Regions from separate parts of the Undibacterium sp. Ren11W genome, predicted to be linked through region 2. Evidence: predicted binding sites of a transcription regulator. Region 2 holds the regulator's gene; the other holds the start of a gene.

Region 1 (10,673 bases), on a different contig from region 2:
GAGTTTTTTTCTTCTTTAGGCAAGCTGGGACGGGGCGTTGGGGTGATACAGGTGATGCCGGCTCCCCGCAATATCGGCGTGCCCGTGGTACGCGAGTTTCAGCATGCGTTAAAGGCTAGCAGTAATCCGCCGCCGGTGACCTCTGCGGTGCTGGAAGGCTTTATCGCTGCCAAACTATTAGCTGAAGGGATACGCCGCAGCGGTGCCAATCTTAGTCCACAGAAACTGGTGAGCGCGCTAGAGTCTATGAATGATTTTGATCTGGGCGGGATTACGCTGCAGTATGGCAGCTCGCAGCATAATGGCTCAAACTTTGTTGAGATGAGTATCGTCGATCAAAACGGCAAGATGATGCGCTAGTGTTGGCTGAGCCAGTTCTGTCAGGGCTGGCTCGGCATACAATACAGGTTTCGCCGCATACCGAGGATAAACCGATGAATCAGAGCGCGCCATTGCGTAGTGCCTACTTGCATTTTCAGCCCATCACAACGCGTTGGCATGACAATGATATTTATGGTCACGTGAATAATGTGGTGTATTACAGCTACTTCGACAGCGCGGTAAACGCCTACCTGATTGAGGCCGGAGGCTTAGATATCCATCAAGGCGAGGTCGTGGCTTTTGTGGTTAGTTCTAGCTGTGATTATTTCGCCGCGATTGCTTTTCCTGAGCGCATTGAGGTCGCACTGCGCGTCGCGAAGCTGGGAAATAGTTCGGTCACGTATGAGTTGGCGATCTTTAAAACGGGTGAAACGACAGCGTGCGCGGCCGGACGTTTTGTCCATGTGTTCGTGGCGCGTGAGTCGCAACGGCCGCAGCCTATACCTGCGTTGTTGCGCTCGGCTTTGGCACGGTTACAGCTACCAGCCTAGCGCCACATAGACCCCTGTCCTGAGTAGATCAAGGCGATGCCGGAATTACCCTGGGGCAGCGCCGGAGAAAACATTTTCAGTTTTTACCGGCCTGCTCAGAAGGCCTTGTGCTTAGGCTAAATGGGTTTTAAACCAGGCCAGACAGCGTTGCCAGGCTTCTTTGGCGTCTGCTTCTACATAACTTGGTCGGTAGTCGGCGTGGAAGGCATGCCCAGAATTGGCGTAGACCATCAGTTCTGAACCACTTTTTCCTTTACCCAGTGCGTCCTTCATTTGCGTGACGCTTTCGAGCGAAATACCGCCGTCTTTGGCGCCATACAGCCCAAGTATCGGTGCTTTGATGCTGGTGGCGATATCCAGTGGATTTTGTGGTGCCAGCGGGCTAGGTGTGCCAGTCAGACGGCCATACCAGGCGGCACCGGTCTTCACTTGTGGGTTATGCGCTGCATACAGCCAAGTGATACGACCACCCCAGCAAAAACCGGTGATCGCCAGTTTATCGATATTGCCGCCATTAGTTTTGGCCCAGGCTACCGTGGCATCCAGATCCTGCATGACTTGGGCATCGGGTACTTTTGAAATGACTTCTTTCATTAACTCAGCCATGTTGGCGTATTTGCTAGCATCACCTTGACGCACAAATAGTTCGGGCGCTAAGGCCAGATAACCTTGCTTGGCAAAGCGGCGTGCAACATCGGCGATATGTTCATGCACACCAAAAATCTCTGAGACCACCAGCACGATAGGTAGATTGGTTTTTCCTTCCGGCTGAGCCCTATACACAGGTACTTGCTGACCATTGACTTCCAACATGATCACGCCGGCAGTTAATCCAGAAGTGTCGGTCTTGACGACGGTCTGAGCACAGATCGGCAGGGTGGCAGCAGCAAAGCCGGCACCGATGGCAGTCTGGATAAAAGTGCGGCGACGATTGCCCTCGTCAAATAGGGATGATCCTAACAAACTATCGAAATCCTGTTGGTGCAGCATATAACTCTCCTCTATGAGTGATTATGTATTGCCGGTTAGTACATTGTCGTTTCCTACAATATATATTGCAGCGTTAGAGTAAGCGAAATCAGCAATCTCTGCTGATTGTTTGCCATTGCACTTCAGGTTTTGACTAGTGCGACTCTGCCGGTTTGAGGTAAAACGCATCTGGTAATTGCGCGCCTGCTGTGGTTTTTTTGATGTCACCGTTCAAATTGCTCAATATGACTATCAGCTCAGGACCGCCCAACTCCAGCATTACCTGGCGACAGGCACCGCAAGGCGCGATAGGCTCGTCCGTGGCACCGACCACGGCCATGCTGGAAAAGTCACCCGGACGGTAACCGCTGGCCACGGCACTAAACAAGGCGGTACGTTCGGCGCAATTACATAGGCCGTAAGAGGCATTTTCTACATTGCAGCCGCGAAATACCTTGCCGTCTTTAGTGAGCACGGCGGCACCGACTTTAAACTGTGAATATGGCGCATATGCCGCCTGACGTGCACTTAAGGCTGCTTCTAATAGTAGTTCGTGATTCATCTGTTTGCTTTACTGGAGGGAGAGGTGAGGCGCATTATTTCATGAGTCCTGCCAAGCGTGCTGGCTTTTGTTCATCTGGCAGGGGCTAAACGGGTTCTAAAATCATTAAAGGAACACGCAGCCCCCATGCGGCTTGCCGGCCAATATGGCTTGGAAAGGCGCATGGATAGTGCGCGAGGCTGTGTCGATTTTTTCTACGCTGAGACGCAGCAGCGCCGTTAACATTTAAGTGCGCGCGCACTTTGGTATTTTGGGATGCCATAGCTCGACTTCTTTTTTTAATTTCTTATGTTCTTTGGCGCTGATTTTTTTATTTGATGCGAGTGTCGCGTCGGGTTTTGCAGCGCCGCTTTTATGTGCAATCATGGCCCATTTGAGTGCTGCTAGCGGATCCGCTTTTACTCCCAGACCATGTTGGTACATGCCGCTTAAGGTGTACTGGGCGCGTGCGTGACCCTGATCGGATGCGCGTTGCAACCAGCTTACCGCGCTTACCAAGTCTTTATTGACGCAAGTGCCGCTCTTATACAAGGTCGCCAATTCGTACTGGGCATTGATGCTGCATTGCTGAGCGGCTTTTTTGTACCAGACCAGAGCTTGCTCGCAATCGGTTTTTTGTCCCTTATTGCTGGCGTATGACTGGGCTAATTCTAGCTGGGCGTCGGTATGTCCCTGAGTCGCAGAGAGTAGAAATAAGTCTCTGGCTTGTTTGAGGTCTTGTGGTCCACCTTGCGCATTTTTATACAAAATACCGGCGCGGTATTGCGCTCTGGCATCGCCTTGCAGCGCCGCCTTGTTAAACCACTCTCCGGCTTTTTGATAACTTTGCGTGACGCCAAAGCCATCGTAATAATGCAAGCCTAGTTGATACTGGGCACCGGGTACTCCCTGTTCGGCGGCTTTTTGATACCATTCGATCGCCATTTCATCGCTTTGTATCACGCCCTTGCCTTGCTCGTACAGGTTGGCCAATTGGTATTGGGCCGAGGCATCGCCCAGCGTAGCTGCTTTGCGATACCATTCTGCCGCTTGCTTAGGATTGGCCTTAACCCCTAAACCGCGTAAATAAATCTCAGCTACTCCTACGCAAGCGAGAGTGTCGCCGTAGAGCGCATCTTGGGTCCAGCCACTTAAGGCAGTGGCATAATCCTGACGTTGAAACGCGAGCAAGCCCTGCTGGTAATCGGCGCGCACCGCCGTGACGTTGGCCAACAGCAGTAGTGTGAAGTAAAGTTTTTGGTACTTCATCGAGTTTGATGATCTTCGTATGAAAAAAGCTTATGAAGCGAGTCCGCTGTCGTAAGCTTATTTTTAATCCACATTTAATGCAAATTAATCTTCAGCGTTAACTTCTGCGGCTTGCAGGTAAAATGTACAACGCGCAATGATTTTATACCGCGCTTTACCCTATCCGGCTATGGCTGAACGCCTTCTAGGCGGGCCGCGACAAATAGATGGTTTGTATGACCAGGATGCGCATGATGTATTTATGCGGACATAACTGGGGCCGCTATGCTGGGCTCAAACCAGTATTGAAGAGTGTTGTGATGGTCTCAGGGTGACGGTCGAGTTTGTGATTATCTGGTTTGACGACTAATCGCATTTAGTCGGATATTTTTTCTGGCCTTGTGTCTTGTTTGAATCGGGAGTGATGTATGGCAACTCAGGGAACTTTTTGGCGCGACCCCAGCTTGCCATTTATAGAAACACGGGCGGTCTCGGGTAGCCGCGCCTGTTACGATCCGCACACTCACGCCACATTTTCCATAGGCACGGTCTTAAACGGCCAAGCCCAATACCTGAATCGCGGCCGGCGTGCCTTGGCTGGCGCTGGCAGTGTGGTGATGATTAATCCTGGCGACGTGCATGCTTGTAATCCGCGCGACGACAGTGTCTGGGCGTATCGCATGTTGTTCATCGATAGCGCCTGGTTGGCTGGAGTGCAGCGTGAAATCGGCGTGAGTCTGCATCAAGATTTGCAGATGTTTTCGCAAACCTTAAGCCAGGAGAGTCGGGTGTTCCAGGGTTTGAATAATCTGCTGGCGAGCTTGTGGCAACCGGCTGAACGACTCGCCAAAGAGAGCGCGATGGTGGATTTTTTAATTCGCCTGCATCAAGAGTTTGATACCGTAAAGTTAGATCTAAAAAGCAATCACAGACTCAGTCGTGCTGCCGAGTATATCGCCGCCCATTGTGTGGATGATATTGCCCTGCAAGATATTTGCGCGGCAAGCCAACTCTCGCGCTCGTATTTGATACGCGCCTTTAAGCGGCAATACGGCTTGACGCCGCATGCCTTTTTACTCAATCAAAGAGTGCAGCGTGCACAAGGTCTGTTGAAAAAAGGGCGGGCGATTGCTGATGTCGCCGCCGATTGTGGCTTCGCCGATCAAGCCCATTTTCAGCGCGTTTTCAAGCGCCACGTCGCTATCACCCCGGGGCTATATCTCAGGACATGAGTAGATAGGCGGCACTGGCAAGCAATAGCGCTGCCATGCAGAGATTAAATGCTCGCAGATACTGTGGCTGGCGCAGATAAGTGCTCAAAAAAATGCCAGCCACAGCCCAACACGCCAGCGATAAAAAACACACCACAAAATAAATCAGCGCAAACCACCACAGCGTTTGTGTCGCACCCTCAGCCGTAAATGCGGCTACCCCCGAAATGGAAGCGATCCAGGCTTTAGGATTAAGCCACTGCAATAATGCCCCGGACAAAAAACTAGGTGCAGGCGCATTCTGCTGACGTTCGATTTGACTCTGTGAGCTAGCCAGACGGAGCGCCAGGTAAACCAGGAAAGCCACGCCCGCCCACTGCAAGGCCAGACTCAATTGCGGCAGAAAATGCAATACCACATGCACGCTCAAACCCAGCAAAACCAATAAGAAGGTAAAACCCAGGGTGGCACCCCAGACATGGCGTAATGCCACCCGCCAACCGAAGTTTACCGCCGCGGACAAGGTGATGAGATTAACCGGACCAGGCGTAATCGAAGAGACCATGGCGAACGCCGCCATCGACAAAAAAAGAGAAAGCTGCATCTTGTAACCCACTTATTGATCATTGCTGCAGCATATACATCGCAAGTTGAGGCGTATTGAAGAAAAGGACCCTGACCGTATTGGCTTGGCGACCGCTTGACCCGCGAGGATGGGGAAGTCGGACTGTGCGGTTTGAGAAATAGGTGATTTTCGCTTTCCCAGAAATTTAAGATTTGTTAGTGCTTACTCACACTGTAGCAAGCACTCTTTGAAGCTCTAAAAAAGTCAATCAAATAAATAATTTATCTGTTGGTAAAAAATCCTCTTTTTTAACAAAATAGCGGTTGCGTGTATCGGCCTGTGCCACTAGAATTAGTGTAAATAAAAAAATACGCACTACATCTAGTGGTTTTGTTTATTTCTCGCTGAAGCCAATTTAGGCTTCCATTATTTGAGGAAATCAAGTAAGCGAGAGATGAAATAGCAATAAAAACAGCAGTAAAAACATAAAAAACAAGCAGCACCAGAATTAAAAAAACAGTGGCAACCTCGCCCTGGCAATATCGATAAATTTTGAATTTGGAGTTCAAATGCACTCTCCCCTGGAATCATCTTCGTCTGGCCTGTCTGATCTGGCACCCCTGCAATCTGGCATAGCGACACATGCGTTTTCTTCTAGCACTGTAAATTACAGCGACTACAGAATTATTCGCCGTAACGGTGCGGTCGTTGGTTTTGAACCTTCTAAAATCGCGATCGCCCTGACTAAGGCTTTTCTTGCGGTGAATGGTGGGCAGGGTGCCGCATCGGCTCGTATCCGGGAATTGGTTGAGCAGTTAACCGCCGTCGCTGTGGCTGCCCTGATGCGCAGACAACCGGCCGGTGGCACCTTTCATATCGAAGACGTGCAGGATCAGGTAGAACTGGCGCTGATGCGTTCCGGCGAACACGACGTGGCGCGTGCCTACGTCTTGTACCGTGCCAAGCATATGGAAGAGCGTCGTCTGCAACTCGAGGCGCAACAATTATCCAATACCAAGGCCAGTGAACTGCAGATACGCGTGATGGTTGATGGTCAACCGCAGGTGCTGGATGTGACGCAAGTGCGTGCTTTAATTACCGCAGCCTGTGTTGGCCTCGACAAATTAGCCGATCCGGAAGCCATTCTGTTAGAGACGCTGAAAAACTTGTACGACGGCGTACCGGTCGAAGAATTGCATAAGTCAGCAATTTTGGCGGCACGTGCGCTGATGGAAAAAGAGCCGGCCTATAGCCAGGTAACTTCTCGTTTGCTGTTGCATACGATCCGTAAAGAAGTTTTTGGTAAGGAAGTGGCGCAAAAAGACGCTGCTGCTGAATACCTGACTTATTTCCCTGCCTTTATCCAAAAGGGTATAGATGCCGAGTTGCTCGATGTGAAGCTAGGTCAGTTCGATCTGGCCAGAATGGCACAAGCGCTGGTGGCTGATCGTGATCTGCAGTTTTCGTACATCGGCTTGCAAACTCTGTATGACCGCTATTTCTTACACATACGCGGCAGCCGCATAGAAATGCCTCAGGCTTTCTATATGCGTGTTGCGATGGGCTTGGCTTTAAATGAATCTGACCGTGAAGCGCGGGCCATAGAGTTTTACAACTTGTTGTCGTCGTTCGACTTCATGAGTTCTACACCGACTTTGTTTAACTCAGGGACTTTGCGTTCGCAACTGTCATCTTGTTACCTGACAACGGTCGCTGATGATCTGGGTGGAATTTATGATGCCATCAAAGAGAACGCATTATTGGCCAAATACGCTGGTGGTTTGGGGAATGACTGGACACCAGTGCGCTCGCTGGGTGCACACATCAAAGGTACCAACGGTAAGTCACAAGGCGTGGTGCCTTTCCTGAAAGTCGTCAACGACACTGCGGTCGCGGTGAATCAGGGTGGTAAGCGCAAGGGTGCGGTATGTGCCTACCTCGAGACCTGGCACATGGACGTCGAAGAATTTCTTGATTTGCGTAAAAATACCGGCGACGACAGACGTCGTACGCATGATATGAATACCGCCAACTGGATCCCGGATCTGTTCATGAAGCGCGTCATGGAAAAAGGCGACTGGACCTTGTTCTCGCCATCCGATGTCCCCGACCTGCATGATAAGTTTGGTAAAGCATTCGAATTGGCTTACACCGCTTATGAAGCGAAGGCAGCCAGCGGCGAATTGGGTTTATCCAAGAAAATCCCGGCACTCGACTTGTGGCGCAAGATGCTGTCTATGCTGTTTGAAACTGGCCATCCTTGGATTACCTTTAAAGATCCATGCAACATCCGCTCACCGCAGCAGCATGTAGGCGTGGTGCATAGCTCGAATCTGTGTACAGAAATTACGCTCAATACCAATGAAAGCGAGATCGCGGTTTGTAATCTGGGCTCGGTGAATATGCCAGCGCATATGAAGGATGGCAAACTCGATCACGTTAAATTGAAAAAAACCATCAGTATTGCGATGCGCATGCTGGATAACGTGATCGACATCAACTACTATGCAGTGGATAAGGCGCGCGATTCAAATATGCGTCACCGTCCGGTCGGTCTTGGCATCATGGGTTTTCAGGATTGCCTGCATATGATGCGTGTGCCTTACGCCAGTATGGATGCGGTGGCTTTTGCCGATACCTCGATGGAAGCGGTGTGTTATTACGCTTATTTGGCCTCTAGCGAATTGGCTGAAGAGCGCGGTACTTATAGCTCGTATCGCGGATCTTTATGGGATAGAGGCATCCTGCCGCAAGACTCAGTCAAGTTATTGGCGGAGGAGCGCGGTGGATATCTGGAAGTAGATGAGTCGTCGGCGATGGATTGGACGGTAGTGCGTGAACGCATTAAGCAACACGGTATGCGCAATTCTAATTGTGTGGCGATCGCACCGACGGCGACGATCTCTAACATTATTGGTGTTTCAGCTTGTATAGAACCAACTTATCAAAATCTGTACGTGAAGTCGAATCTGTCTGGCGAATTTACCGAGATCAATGAGCACCTAGTGCGGGATTTGAAGCAGCGCGGCTTGTGGGATGAAGTCATGATTTCTGATCTGAAATATTTTGATGGCAGTTTGGCGAAAATTGACCGCATTCCTGAAGAATTGCGCGAGTTGTATGCCACCGCGTTTGAGGTGAGTCCTAGTTGGTTGGTTGAAGCGGCATCGCGTCGCCAGAAATGGATAGATCAGGCGCAGTCGTTGAACATCTATATGGCTGGTGCTTCAGGTAAAAAACTCGATGAAACTTATAAACTGGCATGGCTACGCGGTTTGAAAACCACTTATTACCTTCGTACTATGGGTGCCACGCACACCGAGAAATCGACAAGTAAGACTGGCGCCTTGAATGCGGTCGCGGTTGACGGTGGCAATGGCGGGATGGCGGCAAGTGCGCCGGAAGCAGACGGCGCTGCTTGCTATCTGCGTCCGGGTGACGCTGGCTTTGAAGAGTGTGAAGCTTGTCAGTAATCGATCCGCCGGGAAATCGTGTGACGCTGGTCAATTCGCCGTTAGCGCCAGCGTCATACAATTTGATCTCAGCAGTATGAATAATTGTGAACAATTGTATTAATCAGTAAATAAATATTTAGGACAAAAATGCTTTCTTGGGATGATGAAGCTGTAACTGCAGCACCAATAGCGCGACCTGCGCAAGCACCGTTGCCGCTGATGGATGCGGTACTCAATCCGGTGCAGCCAGCCGATAAGTTTGTGCCTACCGCTGAAGATTTGGCGCGTCGTGTCAATGCCAGCGATAAGCGGATTATTAATGGCAAGACAGATGTAAATCAACTGGTGCCATTCAAATACAAATGGGCCTGGGATAAATATCTGGCCGGTTGCGCAAACCACTGGATGCCGCAAGAAATCAATATGCAGCGCGATATTGAACTTTGGAAAAGTCCCAATGGTCTGACCGATGATGAGCGCAGATTGGTCACGCGCAATTTAGGTTTCTTCGTTACCGCAGATTCACTGGCTGCGAATAATATTGTGCTTGGAACTTATCGCCATATCACTGCGCCAGAATGTCGTCAGTATCTGTTGCGCCAAGCATTTGAAGAGGCGATACATACGCATGCCTATCAATATATCGTTGAATCACTTGGTTTGGATGAAGGCGAAGTTTTTAACGCCTATAATGAAGTAGAATCGATTCGTGATAAAGATCAGTTCCTGATTCCCTTCATCGATGTGCTGACCAATCCTGAATTTAAGACCGGTACCACCGAGGATGATCAGACATTGTTGCGCTCTTTAATTGTGTTTGCATGCTTGATGGAAGGGCTGTTTTTCTATGTCGGCTTTACGCAAATTTTAGCGCTAGGTCGTCAAAATAAAATGATGGGTGCGGCTGAACAATATCAATATATTTTGCGTGACGAATCGATGCACTGCAATTTTGGAATTGATTTGATCAACACCATCAAGATGGAAAATCCACATTTGTGGACTCCGGCATTTCGCGATGAAATTAAAGCGTTGTTTTTACGTGCGGTAGAGTTGGAATATCGTTACGCAGAGGATACAATGCCGCGAGGAGTGCTAGGCTTGAATGCGCCAATGTTTAAAGGCTATTTACGATTCATCGCAAATCGCCGCGCACAGCAAATCGGTCTCGACGCATTGTTTCCACACGAAGAAAATCCTTTCCCGTGGATGAGCGAAATGATCGATCTAAAAAAAGAACGGAATTTTTTTGAGACGCGTGTGATTGAGTATCAAACCGGCGGGGCATTAAACTGGGAATAATTTATTCCCGGTGGATCTCAAAAGGTTTTACTCACGATACACTTTCGTAAAACACGAGAGGTTTCACCAAACTGAATGAACAGTTATAGACCGATAGGTTCTGAACTATTTGTAGCGCAATACCCGGCGAGGCTGGGTATTGCGCGTTTGTGTTTTGGGGACAGTTTTTTTTCACAGCATACCGGCGCCGGCGTTTTTATGCGGGCGTTTTTGGTTGTTAGCATAGTTCATTGAGGCCTAACCCTTGATACATCTGAAATGTATGTCCTTTTTTTCAAGGAACTGAACAACCATATGGCTGAAGCGCTGCATCAATAGAGGGGATGCAGCAGTTCAGCCGGTGCCAAATTCACTGGCATAAACAGACCTCGTGTTTGTGCCGATGAATAATCCGCTTGTCGGATTTTGAGCGGATTTTAATTTTTTATTTAATTTTTTCCATCTCACATGAAGGAGAAACATAATGGCAACAGCACCAAAACCATCCGTGGACAAGAAAGCCGCAGCGGC
Region 2 (10,673 bases):
ATAGCGGTTTTGCAGATCCTAAAGCCACATCTTTGGATCCGGTGTGTGGTACCTCTGGGAAGCCAGCATTTCAGATCAGGTATCGGGTTGATGATACTTACAATGCGAATACCGGTGTCGGCGCGGATTGTAATGGACAAAATGCAGCAATGAAAAATGCAGACGGATCGGCCAATACTACAGCAACTGATCCGGGTATCGTGACTAATCGATTCTATTTGGCGACTAAATCCGGAGAGTCAACGACTTCGCTCTATTGCAACGGAAGTGGCGCATTTACTAACCCGCAGCCAATACTCAGTAATGTGGAAGATATGCTAATTACTTATGGCGCGGATACCTCTGGGAATTTTACCCCTGATCAATATACAACGGATGCTACGGTGATCGAGGCTCTGCCGATTAGTCCAAACAATAACAAAACTAATTGGAACCAGATTATTAGCGTTAAGGTGTGCTTACAGGTCGTCAGTGCGAACAAGGTTACGACTAGCGCCCAAACTTATACCAAGTGTGACGGTAGCTCAGCCACCGCTAGCGATAAAAAATTGCGGGCTACTTTTACAAATGTTTTTACGATACGTAATAACTCGACCCCAAGTTTGAAATGACGATCAGTCGGTAAAAATATGATGAACATACAATTTAAAAATAGGCAGCTAGACAAAGGCGTTGCATTGCCAGTTGTGTTGATTTTCTTGGTGGTGATGATGTTGCTAGGAGTTACAGCAATCCGCAATGTCACACTGGGAGAGAAAATGGCAGGTAATCAGCGCAATCAGCAATTGGCATTTCAAGCCGCCGAGCAAGCTTTGCGATATTGCGAAAATATGGTTCGGACCGATTCAAAATGGGCTTCGGTGATTCAACCGGTTACCACTGGTCCGAATAATTGGGAAGTTGATGCCAACTGGAGTAATACAAAATCTGTGGATATATTGACTACCGCTAAAGCTACCGCGCAAGGTTTAGCGGCACCACCTCGTTGCATGGCTGAGAATGTGAGTAAGACTCTGGCATTAGACGTTACTGAAACGGTGAGAGACCAATCTATACGTGCCTTTCGGGTTACTGCGCGTGCTACCGGCGGTGCAGACACCGCTGTTGTAATGTTGCAGAGTTATTTGAAATTTTGATAAAAATTGGGGAAGCTTCCATGTTGCGAATTAATAATTTAAGCCGCCTAGGTAAAAGTTCATTGGCGAGGCAGTTGTCGCCAGTGTTGCTCGTGTTAATGTCTGCATATTCTGGATCGGCGTTGGCAGCGCTGGCGCAAGAGCCCTTGTTTTTGGCGCTGCCTGCGCAGCCTAACATTATGTATTCTTTGGATAATTCTGGCAGTATGCAGTGGGGCTCCGTCACTGGTTATGATGGACTGTTTGAATATACGGCAACTAGTACCAGCGGGACTTTAACTGGCCCCGTATCAAATGCGACGAGGGATAAGCGTGCGTATTATTCGAGTAGTTATAATAGTATTTGGTACAATCCCGCAACCACTTATGCACCTCCTGTTGACTATTTGGGGAGTAATTTTTCGCCAAGCTCCCCTACTGGGGCAAGGTTGGATCCCTACCCTACAGTCGCTAGTCCTTTTTCAAGCAATACTCTCGATTTAACAGCTGTATGTTATGCACCGAGTAGTACGCCTACCTTGCCAATATTTACTTATACAAAAAACGCTTCGAATATTTGGAGCATTGGGCCAAACACTACCAATTGTAAGACTATCAGCGATACAGGTAGCGGTACATATAAAACAAAAGTGTCGCGGTATGCTTTCTATTATATATGGGACGGTAACACAAATATTAAAACCGCCACTCCCTCAGATAGTGCATTCCCTACTCGAATTGATATATCTACGGGCACTACCTATAGTAAGGTAGCGGGTAAAGATAGTAGACTCGATTGCGGTACAGGCACGACCTGTAGTGGTGTCCAAGAGTTGCAAAATTTTGCGAACTGGTTCAGTTACTATAGAACGCGTATTTTAATGACCAAGAGTGCAATGGGTCTGGCGTTTTCCCCTATTGATCCGGTTGTTACTCCTAACAATACACCAAGGTTTCGGGTTGGATTTAATGCGATCAATGCGCAAGCTTCTGACGGAAGTACCACGGTTGATAATACTGGTGTCACTGACTCGGCAAGTTGGCTGACTATTCGCGCCTTTGATACAGCCCAAAAACAGGATTTTTATACCAAGCTATACGGTATCAATCCTGGCAATGGTACACCCTTGCGTGCGCAAATGGATAGGATAGGCAAGCTGTATTCGGGTACTCTCGCAAGTTTTGACTATACAAATAACGACCCCTATTTTGCGACTAATCCAAGGACGGGAACCGCGGATAAGACCCTATTAAGTTGCCGGGCCAGTTACCATATTATGTCGACCGATGGCTATTGGAATAGTGCGTACTCTGGTGTTAGCGGTGATTACGATGGCACGGCGGATGGTAAGTTTGTTACACAGGCAAGCGGCACTCTGGATGCAAAGAAAACGTCATCTACCTTGGCAGATATAGCTATGTATTACTATATGACGGATTTGCGCCCAACACTCGCGGATAAAGCAGGTACCAAGAATGATCCTTTGGCCACACAACATATGCGTACCTTCACCATAGGCCTGGGCGCAAACGGTAATTTGACGTATCAATCAAATTACGACGTAGCTACGAGTGGTGATTTTTTTGATATTAAAGCGGGCACCAAGAATTGGGGTGTTCCTAAGGATGATGACAAGGCAAACATAGACGATTTATGGCATGCAGCCGTGAATGGCCGTGGTCACTATTATAGTGCAGGTAATCCTACCGATTTGAAGGACGGGCTAGTCAAAATTCTTAAAGAAATTGGCGGTAGTGAAGGTGCAGCTGCATCGGTTGCGACAACTGGTAACAAGGCTAGCGGTGCGACTAACATCATTTATGTCCCGAGCTTCGAGTCGGGCACTTGGGCAGGGCATTTGAAAAAAATTACCTTGAAGGCCAACGGAGACGAGGATGTAATCGTGTGGGATGCTGCGACACTGATCCCTGCTTGGAATAGCCGGAACATCGTTACCTGGAACCCGGTGAGTAAATCTGCCGTGGCTTTTGATTGGCTAAATTTAACTACTGGTGTAAATAGTCAACAAGCGGCATTAGGAGATACTGATGTGCTTGAATATTTGAAAGGTAATAGAAGTAAGGAGCAAGTTTCTGAGAATTCGGCGACGGGTTATCGCTACCGCACAGCTGTCGCTGGTAGTCCTTTGGGAGATATTGTTAATTCAGCACCCAAATATGTGAGTGACGAAGATTTCGGTTATTCGGGCCTATCCAGTATTGGTGCCGCTTATGATACCTATCTCGGTACAAAAACGGCGAAAACACCGATGGTCTATGCCGGTGCAAATGACGGAATGTTACACGCATTTAATGGCACTACCGGTGTTGAAACCTTTGCGTATATCCCTAATTCTGTGTACGGCAATTTAAAGTCCTTGAGTGACAAAAATTATGGACATAGGTATTTTGTTGACGGTCATTTAACTGCCAATGATTTTCATAACGGCAGCGCATGGAAAACAGTATTGGTTGGTTCTACCGGGGCGGGTTTAACCAGCAGCATTTTTGCCTTAGACATTTCGTCGCCAGACAGCTTGGGAACCGGTAGTGTTATGTGGGAAAAAACTGCAGCAGACACGGGGCTAGCTAACTTGGGGAATGTGATGGGAGATACATCAATAGGGCGTCTCCCCAATGGTGAATCAGTCATATTGGTCGCCAACGGCCCAGACAGTGCCAGCTATAAGGCGAGCTTGTTTTTAATTAAAGTCTCCGATGGTACCGTTGTAAAAGAATTTGAAGTCGATGCGACTGCTACAGCGGCTGCACCGAATGGCTTATCTGCACCTGCTCCTTTGTTTAACCGTAACCATGAACTGGTTGGTGCTTATGCAGGTGATATTAAGGGTAATTTATGGAAATTTAGTTTTGTGAATGCGGCAAGCCCGACCACGGTGGCGTACTCATATAGCAAATTGTTCACTACTAATATGGATGCAACCGGGCTGATCAATATTCAGCCTATCGTTCAAAAACCAAATATTCAGATCCATCCCAATGGTGGTTTTTTGGTCACGGTCGGTACTGGTCGGTTTATGGTGGCCTCAGACAAGGCAAATAAAGATATTCAGAGTATTTATGGAATCTGGGATAAGGCTGGCAGCACCGCTGTAATTGACCATGCTGATCTTGTGCAGCAAACTTTGACTGACGTAAGTGAGTCCGGCAAGCTTGTGGGGCGCACCTTAACTAGCAACACCATCGACTGGACCAGCAAGAAAGGTTGGTATATTGATTTATTAGTAGCAGGCGAGCGTGTGGTGGGAGATTTGTTATTTAGCAATGCAAAAATCATAGTTGCGACAACCTTTGTTCCCGTAGCGGATCTATGTGGCTCGAACGGAGATTCCCAGCTCATGGGGTTTAACGGCTTGAGTGGCGCGGCGAATAGTACACCGTTGTTTGGCACCACTACGAATCTTAGCTCAATTGTGGTTGAGGGGACGTTAACCAACCCCACCTTGATCAATACTGGTTCGACATCGATTGCGAAAATTAATACATCGAAGGGAACGCTGGAGGATAAACCATTCAATCCTGGTGCTTCTATATTCAGAACCTGGCGTCAGATTATTTTCAAAAACTGATTTTGCGCACTAAAGGATAAGTATATGCAAACTATGAAACAGAGTAAAAGAAACGGCTTTACCTTGATAGAGGTAATGATCACTGTAGTGATTGTTGGCGTGCTCGCTTCTATCGCCTTGCCAAATTACACCGCCTATGTGAAGCGCGCAAAACGTGCGGATGCAATGGCTGTGTTACTTAAGAATGCAAACTGGATGCAGCAACAATTTACTATCGACAATAAGTTCCCGGCTAGTGCGACGGTTCTTCCGTTCGCACAATCGCCGGAAGCGGGCACTGCGAGATATAACATTAGTATCGTGGTGCCAGCAACGGCGAATACTAGTCAATACACTTTGCAAGCGGTTCCTGTCGCTGCTGACGAATGCGCTACTTTTACCCTTGATCACACAGGTTTGCGTGGGCAGAGCGGTACTGCGAGCAAATCGGCGACTGCTTGTTGGGCGGGGCAATAGTGTTGGCTTTTTGCTATTGTTTGGCCGTCAGAGCTTTACTGGGCCGATGAAAACAAAGCCTTACAGGAGGCTTAGATAGATAGAAAAACGACTTGAATATAGCTGATGTTCAGGTCGTTTTTTTTAGAATTAATAAGGATGTGCGCCTTAAAGGCCCTTATTCCAACAATGAATTTTCATTTTGCAAATGGGACTATTTTTTGATTAGCTTACGTTCGTTAGTCTCAAATTCTTCGATTACATTCTGAAACTCCGACACATCCTCAAAACTCTTATAGACCGATGCGAAACGGATGTAGGCGATTTTATCAAGGCGTTTTAATTCCCGCATGACTAGTTCACCCAGGTAGCCGGAGATGACTTCGCGTTCACCGCTGGCTAAGAGTTTTTCTTCTATGCGTTGGATGGCGGTATCGACTGCTTCTGCCGATACCGGGCGTTTTCTGAGTGCTAGCATCAGGCTGGCGCGTAGTTTCGCTGGTTCAAACTCGGTTCTGCTACCGTTCTTTTTGACGATAGACGGCATCGTCAACTCGACTCGCTCGTAGGTGGTAAAGCGCTTGTCGCATTGCGCACAGCGGCGTCGGCGGCGTATGGTGTTGCCATCTTCAGGGACGCGGGTGTCGATAACCTGGGTTTCGTCGTGATGGCAGTAAGGGCATTTCATGGCGCTGTTTCCGAAGAGGAGTGGCTGGGTCTATGTTGACAGGCTATTTTAATATACTCCCTAGGATTTAATAAGTATTCTGGTCTAGTGCGCATATTCTGTGTGCGTATCAAAAAAATACTGGTAGGGAGTATCTATGGCTGCGGGTATTTCTGGTCGGTATAAAAAAACGCCACCTAACTCAGGTGGCGTTTTATGGCTAGCTTAAGCAGCGTAGACGGGGTGGGCGTCGGTCAATTTTTTAACCTCTGCTTTGACGCGTTCTATGGTCGCTGCATCGTGCGGATTGTCCAAAACGTCAGCCAATAAATTACCTACTTTAATCGCTTCGGCTTCTTTAAAACCACGGGTAGTCATGGCTGGGCTGCCCAGACGAATACCGGAAGTGACGAATGGTTTTTCTGGATCGTTAGGGATGCCGTTTTTGTTGCAGGTAATGTGGGCAGAACCGAGGATGGCTTCGGCTTCTTTTCCAGTCAAACCTTTTGGACGCAGATCGACCAGCATCACGTGTGATTCGGTGCGACCAGAAACGATACGTAGGCCGCGCTCAGTCAAGGTAGTTGCCAATGCGGCGGCGTTCTTGATGACTTGCTCTTGGTAAGCTTTAAATTCTGGGCTCAGTGCTTCTTTGAATGCCACGGCCTTACCGGCGATCACATGCATCAAAGGACCACCCTGGATACCAGGGAAAATCGCCGAGTTGATTTTCTTAGAGATGGCTTCGTCGTTGCACAGGATGATGCCGCCGCGTGGGCCGCGCAAGCTCTTGTGGGTAGTCGAAGTAACGACATCGGCGAAAGGTACCGGATTAGGGTAGACACCGGCAGCGATCAGACCGGCATAATGCGCCATATCCACCATGAAATAAGCGCCGACTTCTTTGGCGATTTTTGCAAAGCGTTCGAAATCAATACGCAATGCAAAAGCAGACGCGCCAGCGATGATCAGTTTAGGCTTAGTTTCGCGCGCTAATTTTTCCATCGCATCGTAATCGATATCTTCTTGTGCGTTCAGGCCGTAAGACACCACGTTGAACCATTTGCCGGACATATTGAGGTGCATGCCGTGTGTCAAGTGACCACCTTCGGCCAGCGACATGCCCATGATGGTGTCACCAGGAGTCAGCAGCGCGAAAAACACGCCTTGGTTTGCTTGAGAACCAGAATTAGGTTGCACATTGGCAAAGTTGGCGCCAAACAACTGCTTGAGTCTGTCGATCGCCAGTTGCTCTACCACGTCTACGTGTTCGCAACCACCGTAGTAACGCTTGCCTGGATAGCCTTCGGCATATTTATTCGTCAGTTGTGAGCCTTGCGCTTCCATGACGGCAGGCGAGGTGTAGTTCTCAGAAGCGATTAGTTCTATGTGTTCTTGCTGGCGCAGGTTTTCTTTTTGTATCGTCGCAAAAATTTCTGGATCGATATTGGCGAGGGTATGGTTCTTGGCAAACATGGTTTTCCTGTTGAGAAAGTAACTCGTGAATGATTGTGATGATTGAGCTTAATACATGAAATGCGGGTAGCCTCAATCGAAATACCATCAGGCTTACCCAGGCGCACGGTCAGACTCGCGTGTTGTCAATACTAGTACTGCTGCGAGCCTGCAAATCTCACGCTTCCCGATGGAACTCCATCATGTACTGCAAATTTTACCAAGTGATTAAAATTTGAGTCTTTGCGCCAGTTACGTGAGACGAAATGGTGGGCAGATTCTACGATATATTAATACGTTGAGCAAGGTTTGTGATTAAAGCAATAACGGTTATTTCTATGAACCAGGTTTCTGATAGCGCGGCGACGAATGTATCGGTTTCTACTGCTTACCCCAATTCGCGATAGAGCCGGTGTCGAACCTGGTGATGCTGCCTCTGCTGAAATTCACGACGCTTGGCTCTGATCTGATCTGGCCTACGCCTAGTGTTCGAAAAACATGAAATCAGGGTGTGTCAGCGCGCATTATCCATGCGGCTTTTCAGGCTGTTGGCTTGGAAAGGCGCATGGATAGTGCGGTGTGGCAGGTGGGGCTAAAAAAACCGGGCGCATCGCGTTATTACCAATTCTCCATTCCGACGAATTGCTCCGGTTTGGGTTTAACGCGGTTTCCCGATGGATGGATTTTGGACGTTCCCAGTTGAAATCTAAAATAGCAGATACCAGCTTACTCGCTATGCTGAAAGCGCATAAGACGTTGATGCGAGTTTTCAGCTGAACTTTTTAGATTAAAAACTGATGACCGTAGAGAGCGCGAATAGATGATTACTTTGCGTGTATTTTTCGTCTGCAGTTTTGAATACATTCGCGTTGGAATAATCAAATCGGTACTCCCCCTTGATACTGACGCCGGTCATTAAGGCATAGCTGAGACCCAGCGACAGCGCGGAACGATTGCTGCCTTTGTCTGGATCACTGACTATCCAATTGCTGCCGTCGTAGCTCATACCCGAGCCAAAACCGTTGCGACCGTCCGGACAGCTGGCGTCCGCTCCGGTGCTGTCTTTGCAAACACCGTCGAAGGTCGAGCCGAACAGGCCGCCGCCGTGACGTGCATTATTGATATAGTCGAAACGGGCTGTCGCATCCAGACGAGGGCTTACTTTGTATGAGGCCAAGCCAGACAGACCGTACCAGTGCTGGCGTTCATTTAAGTATGCGTTGGCCGGCGTGGCACTTTGCCGGCCATAACTCAATTGCGCTTGAAAGTTCCAGTCCCCACGGGTTAGGCTGCCATCGATTTCGACCAGGTCCAGGCGTCCGCTATCTAGCTTGTCGTCAAAGCCGCTATGGATGCCTGAAAAGCCGACGCTGCTAAATTCATCGCGGGTATAGTCGACCCGGTAAAACAGGCCGGGCATTTGTTGTTTGGCGACGTCGACACGGGCACGGTTCATATTGCCTATCATGATTTTGCTATCCCATGCTCCGCGTAGCAGGTCGACACCGGCACCGGTATAAAAATTGGCTGCTGAAAAATCAAACAAGAGATTGTGGGTGATGAGTTTATTTTGTGGCGCGGGGATCGCTTCATAGCCGGTCCAATCGGGGAACTGGCCGGCGAGCAGACGGGTGGCCGGCTCGTACAGAGGCATGGAGATGGACGCTTCGTGCACCAGATTGCCGAAATTATTCGATGAGGCTGAGCTTTTGCTGGGCATTAAAGTGAGTTTGAATTTGGTGCCGCCATCGAGTTCTTTTTCCATATTGAACATGCCGCTACCGAAGGAGCTGTTGTCGTAGCCAAAACTCTCATCGGAACCGTTAATCGAGCTATTGTTATTGAAAAACACAAAACTCGATGTTTTGGCATTGCGGTTGTAAAGGTAAGTCGGATCGACGTAACCGGAAATTTTTAAGGCTCTGAAACCGTTGGCTTCTACCGCTTCTTCCATCGCCTCGGTTTTGACGCGGATACGATTGAATTCTGCCACGTCGACTACATTTGATTTATCTGCCTGTAGCGCCTGTTTGCTCGATTCCACGATAGACAGCACTTGGGCGCTGGTCTCTGCGGCCTGTGCGGTGCTTTGGCTATTTTGCAGCGTGATTTTCTGCATCATGGCTTGCAGTTCTTTGACTTGTTTTTTTAGTGCCTCGATTTCACTTTTTTGCGAGGGTGCAGCTTGTGCCATGCAGGCGGCCGGGAAGGCGCTAGCGATGGCGATACAGATCACGAGTTTTTTTACGGTGTACATGAATCTTCCTTCAAAGGGTGGCACGTTCATATTTTTTCTACGAGTTTTGCTGCGCGCGATCTATGCTGACGCGCGCTCCGCTCGCCGTGTCGGACACAGGCGCTGCCTGTGCCGCTCAGCAAGCTCATCCGCAGGATCAGCAGCAGGATCAAATACCGGATCAAATACCGGTTTTGAATTTGGTATAGATGCGCGTCATGGTGCGCCGTATATCGGAATTGACCATTTCAGGCGGTATCATCCTTTTCATATCCTCCTGGCTTAGATAGACGGTCTTGTTATCGGCGATGTCTTTCCTGACGAATTTAAAGGCGGCAGTATTGGGATTGGCATACAAGACTTTATTCGAGATCTGGGCATGAATTTCCGGACGTAAAATGAAATTGATCCAGGCCATGGCATTATTCGGATGCGGTGCATCGGCGGGAATCGCCATGGTGTCGAAAAATAGCGTTGGATCTTTTTTCGGGATCAGTGTCACGATATGGTTGCCGTTTTTGGCGTCGATGGCGCGCTGGCGCGCGATATTGATGTCGCCCGACCAGCCCATCGCCAGACACAGTGAGCCATTGGCTAATTCATTGATGTAACCGGAAGAGCTAAACATGGTCACGTAGGGACGGATAGACTGCAATAAGCGGGCTGCATCCTGGTAATCAGAATTGACTTTCGAGTAGGGTGATTTGCCCAGATATTGAAGGGCTGGTGGCAGTACTTCTGAGGCGGCATCGAGTAGTGACACGCCGCAGGACTTGAGCTTGGAAATATATTTAGGATCAAAGACCAGATCCCAGGCATTCTCAGGCATCGGTAAGTTGCCTAGCGCCGCCTTTACTTTTTCTTCGTTGATACCGAGTGTGTCAAAGCCCCACAACCAGATGACCAGATGTTTATTGTTAGGGTCAATTTTGCCGATTTGTGCACTCAGTACCGGATCAAGATTGGATAAATTCGGTATCTTGCTTTTGTCCAGTTGGCGGAACAGGCCGCCTTCTATCTGAATTTGTGCCCAGTTTGAAGAGGGCACCACGATGTCGTAACCGGTTTTTCCTGCCACCAGTTTGGCATGCAAGACTTCGTTGCTATCGAACAGATCGTAACGTACTTTGATGCCGGTTTCTTTCTCAAAATCTTTAATGGTATTTTCGCCTATG

The links. Region 2 encodes NrdR, which represses ribonucleotide reductase genes. Its sites were predicted from a motif close to CACNANATNTNGTG; they were not measured.
Region 1: the regulator NrdR is predicted to act here: its motif matches at 5,780-5,793, upstream of ACO0K8_RS16840 (ribonucleoside-diphosphate reductase subunit alpha).

What each region holds. Positions count from the first base shown of each region.
Region 1 is NZ_JBMPPB010000008.1:57,848-68,520, reverse strand. Features, by position in the region: gene ACO0K8_RS16875 (ABC transporter substrate-binding protein) at 1-360, shown strand, start outside; gene ACO0K8_RS16870 (acyl-CoA thioesterase) at 435-872, shown strand; gene ACO0K8_RS16865 (dienelactone hydrolase family protein) at 984-1,862, opposite strand; gene ACO0K8_RS16860 (cytidine deaminase) at 1,996-2,403, opposite strand; gene ACO0K8_RS16855 (SEL1-like repeat protein) at 2,629-3,651, opposite strand; gene ACO0K8_RS16850 (AraC family transcriptional regulator) at 4,059-4,862, shown strand; gene ACO0K8_RS16845 (LysE family translocator) at 4,852-5,445, opposite strand; gene ACO0K8_RS16840 (ribonucleoside-diphosphate reductase subunit alpha) at 5,976-8,879, shown strand; gene ACO0K8_RS16835 (ribonucleotide-diphosphate reductase subunit beta) at 9,009-10,163, shown strand; partial or broken gene ACO0K8_RS16830 (hypothetical protein) at 10,627-10,673, shown strand, end outside.
Region 2 is NZ_JBMPPB010000006.1:2,633-13,305, forward strand. Features, by position in the region: gene ACO0K8_RS14225 (PilW family protein) at 1-611, shown strand, start outside; gene ACO0K8_RS14230 (pilus assembly PilX family protein) at 630-1,136, shown strand; gene ACO0K8_RS14235 (pilus assembly protein) at 1,157-4,705, shown strand; gene ACO0K8_RS14240 (type IV pilin protein) at 4,730-5,161, shown strand; gene nrdR (transcriptional regulator NrdR) at 5,355-5,828, opposite strand; gene glyA (serine hydroxymethyltransferase) at 6,033-7,283, opposite strand; ZMP/ZTP riboswitch at 7,372-7,528, opposite strand; gene ACO0K8_RS14255 (DUF3138 family protein) at 8,050-9,519, opposite strand; gene ACO0K8_RS14260 (polyamine ABC transporter substrate-binding protein) at 9,680-10,673, opposite strand, start outside.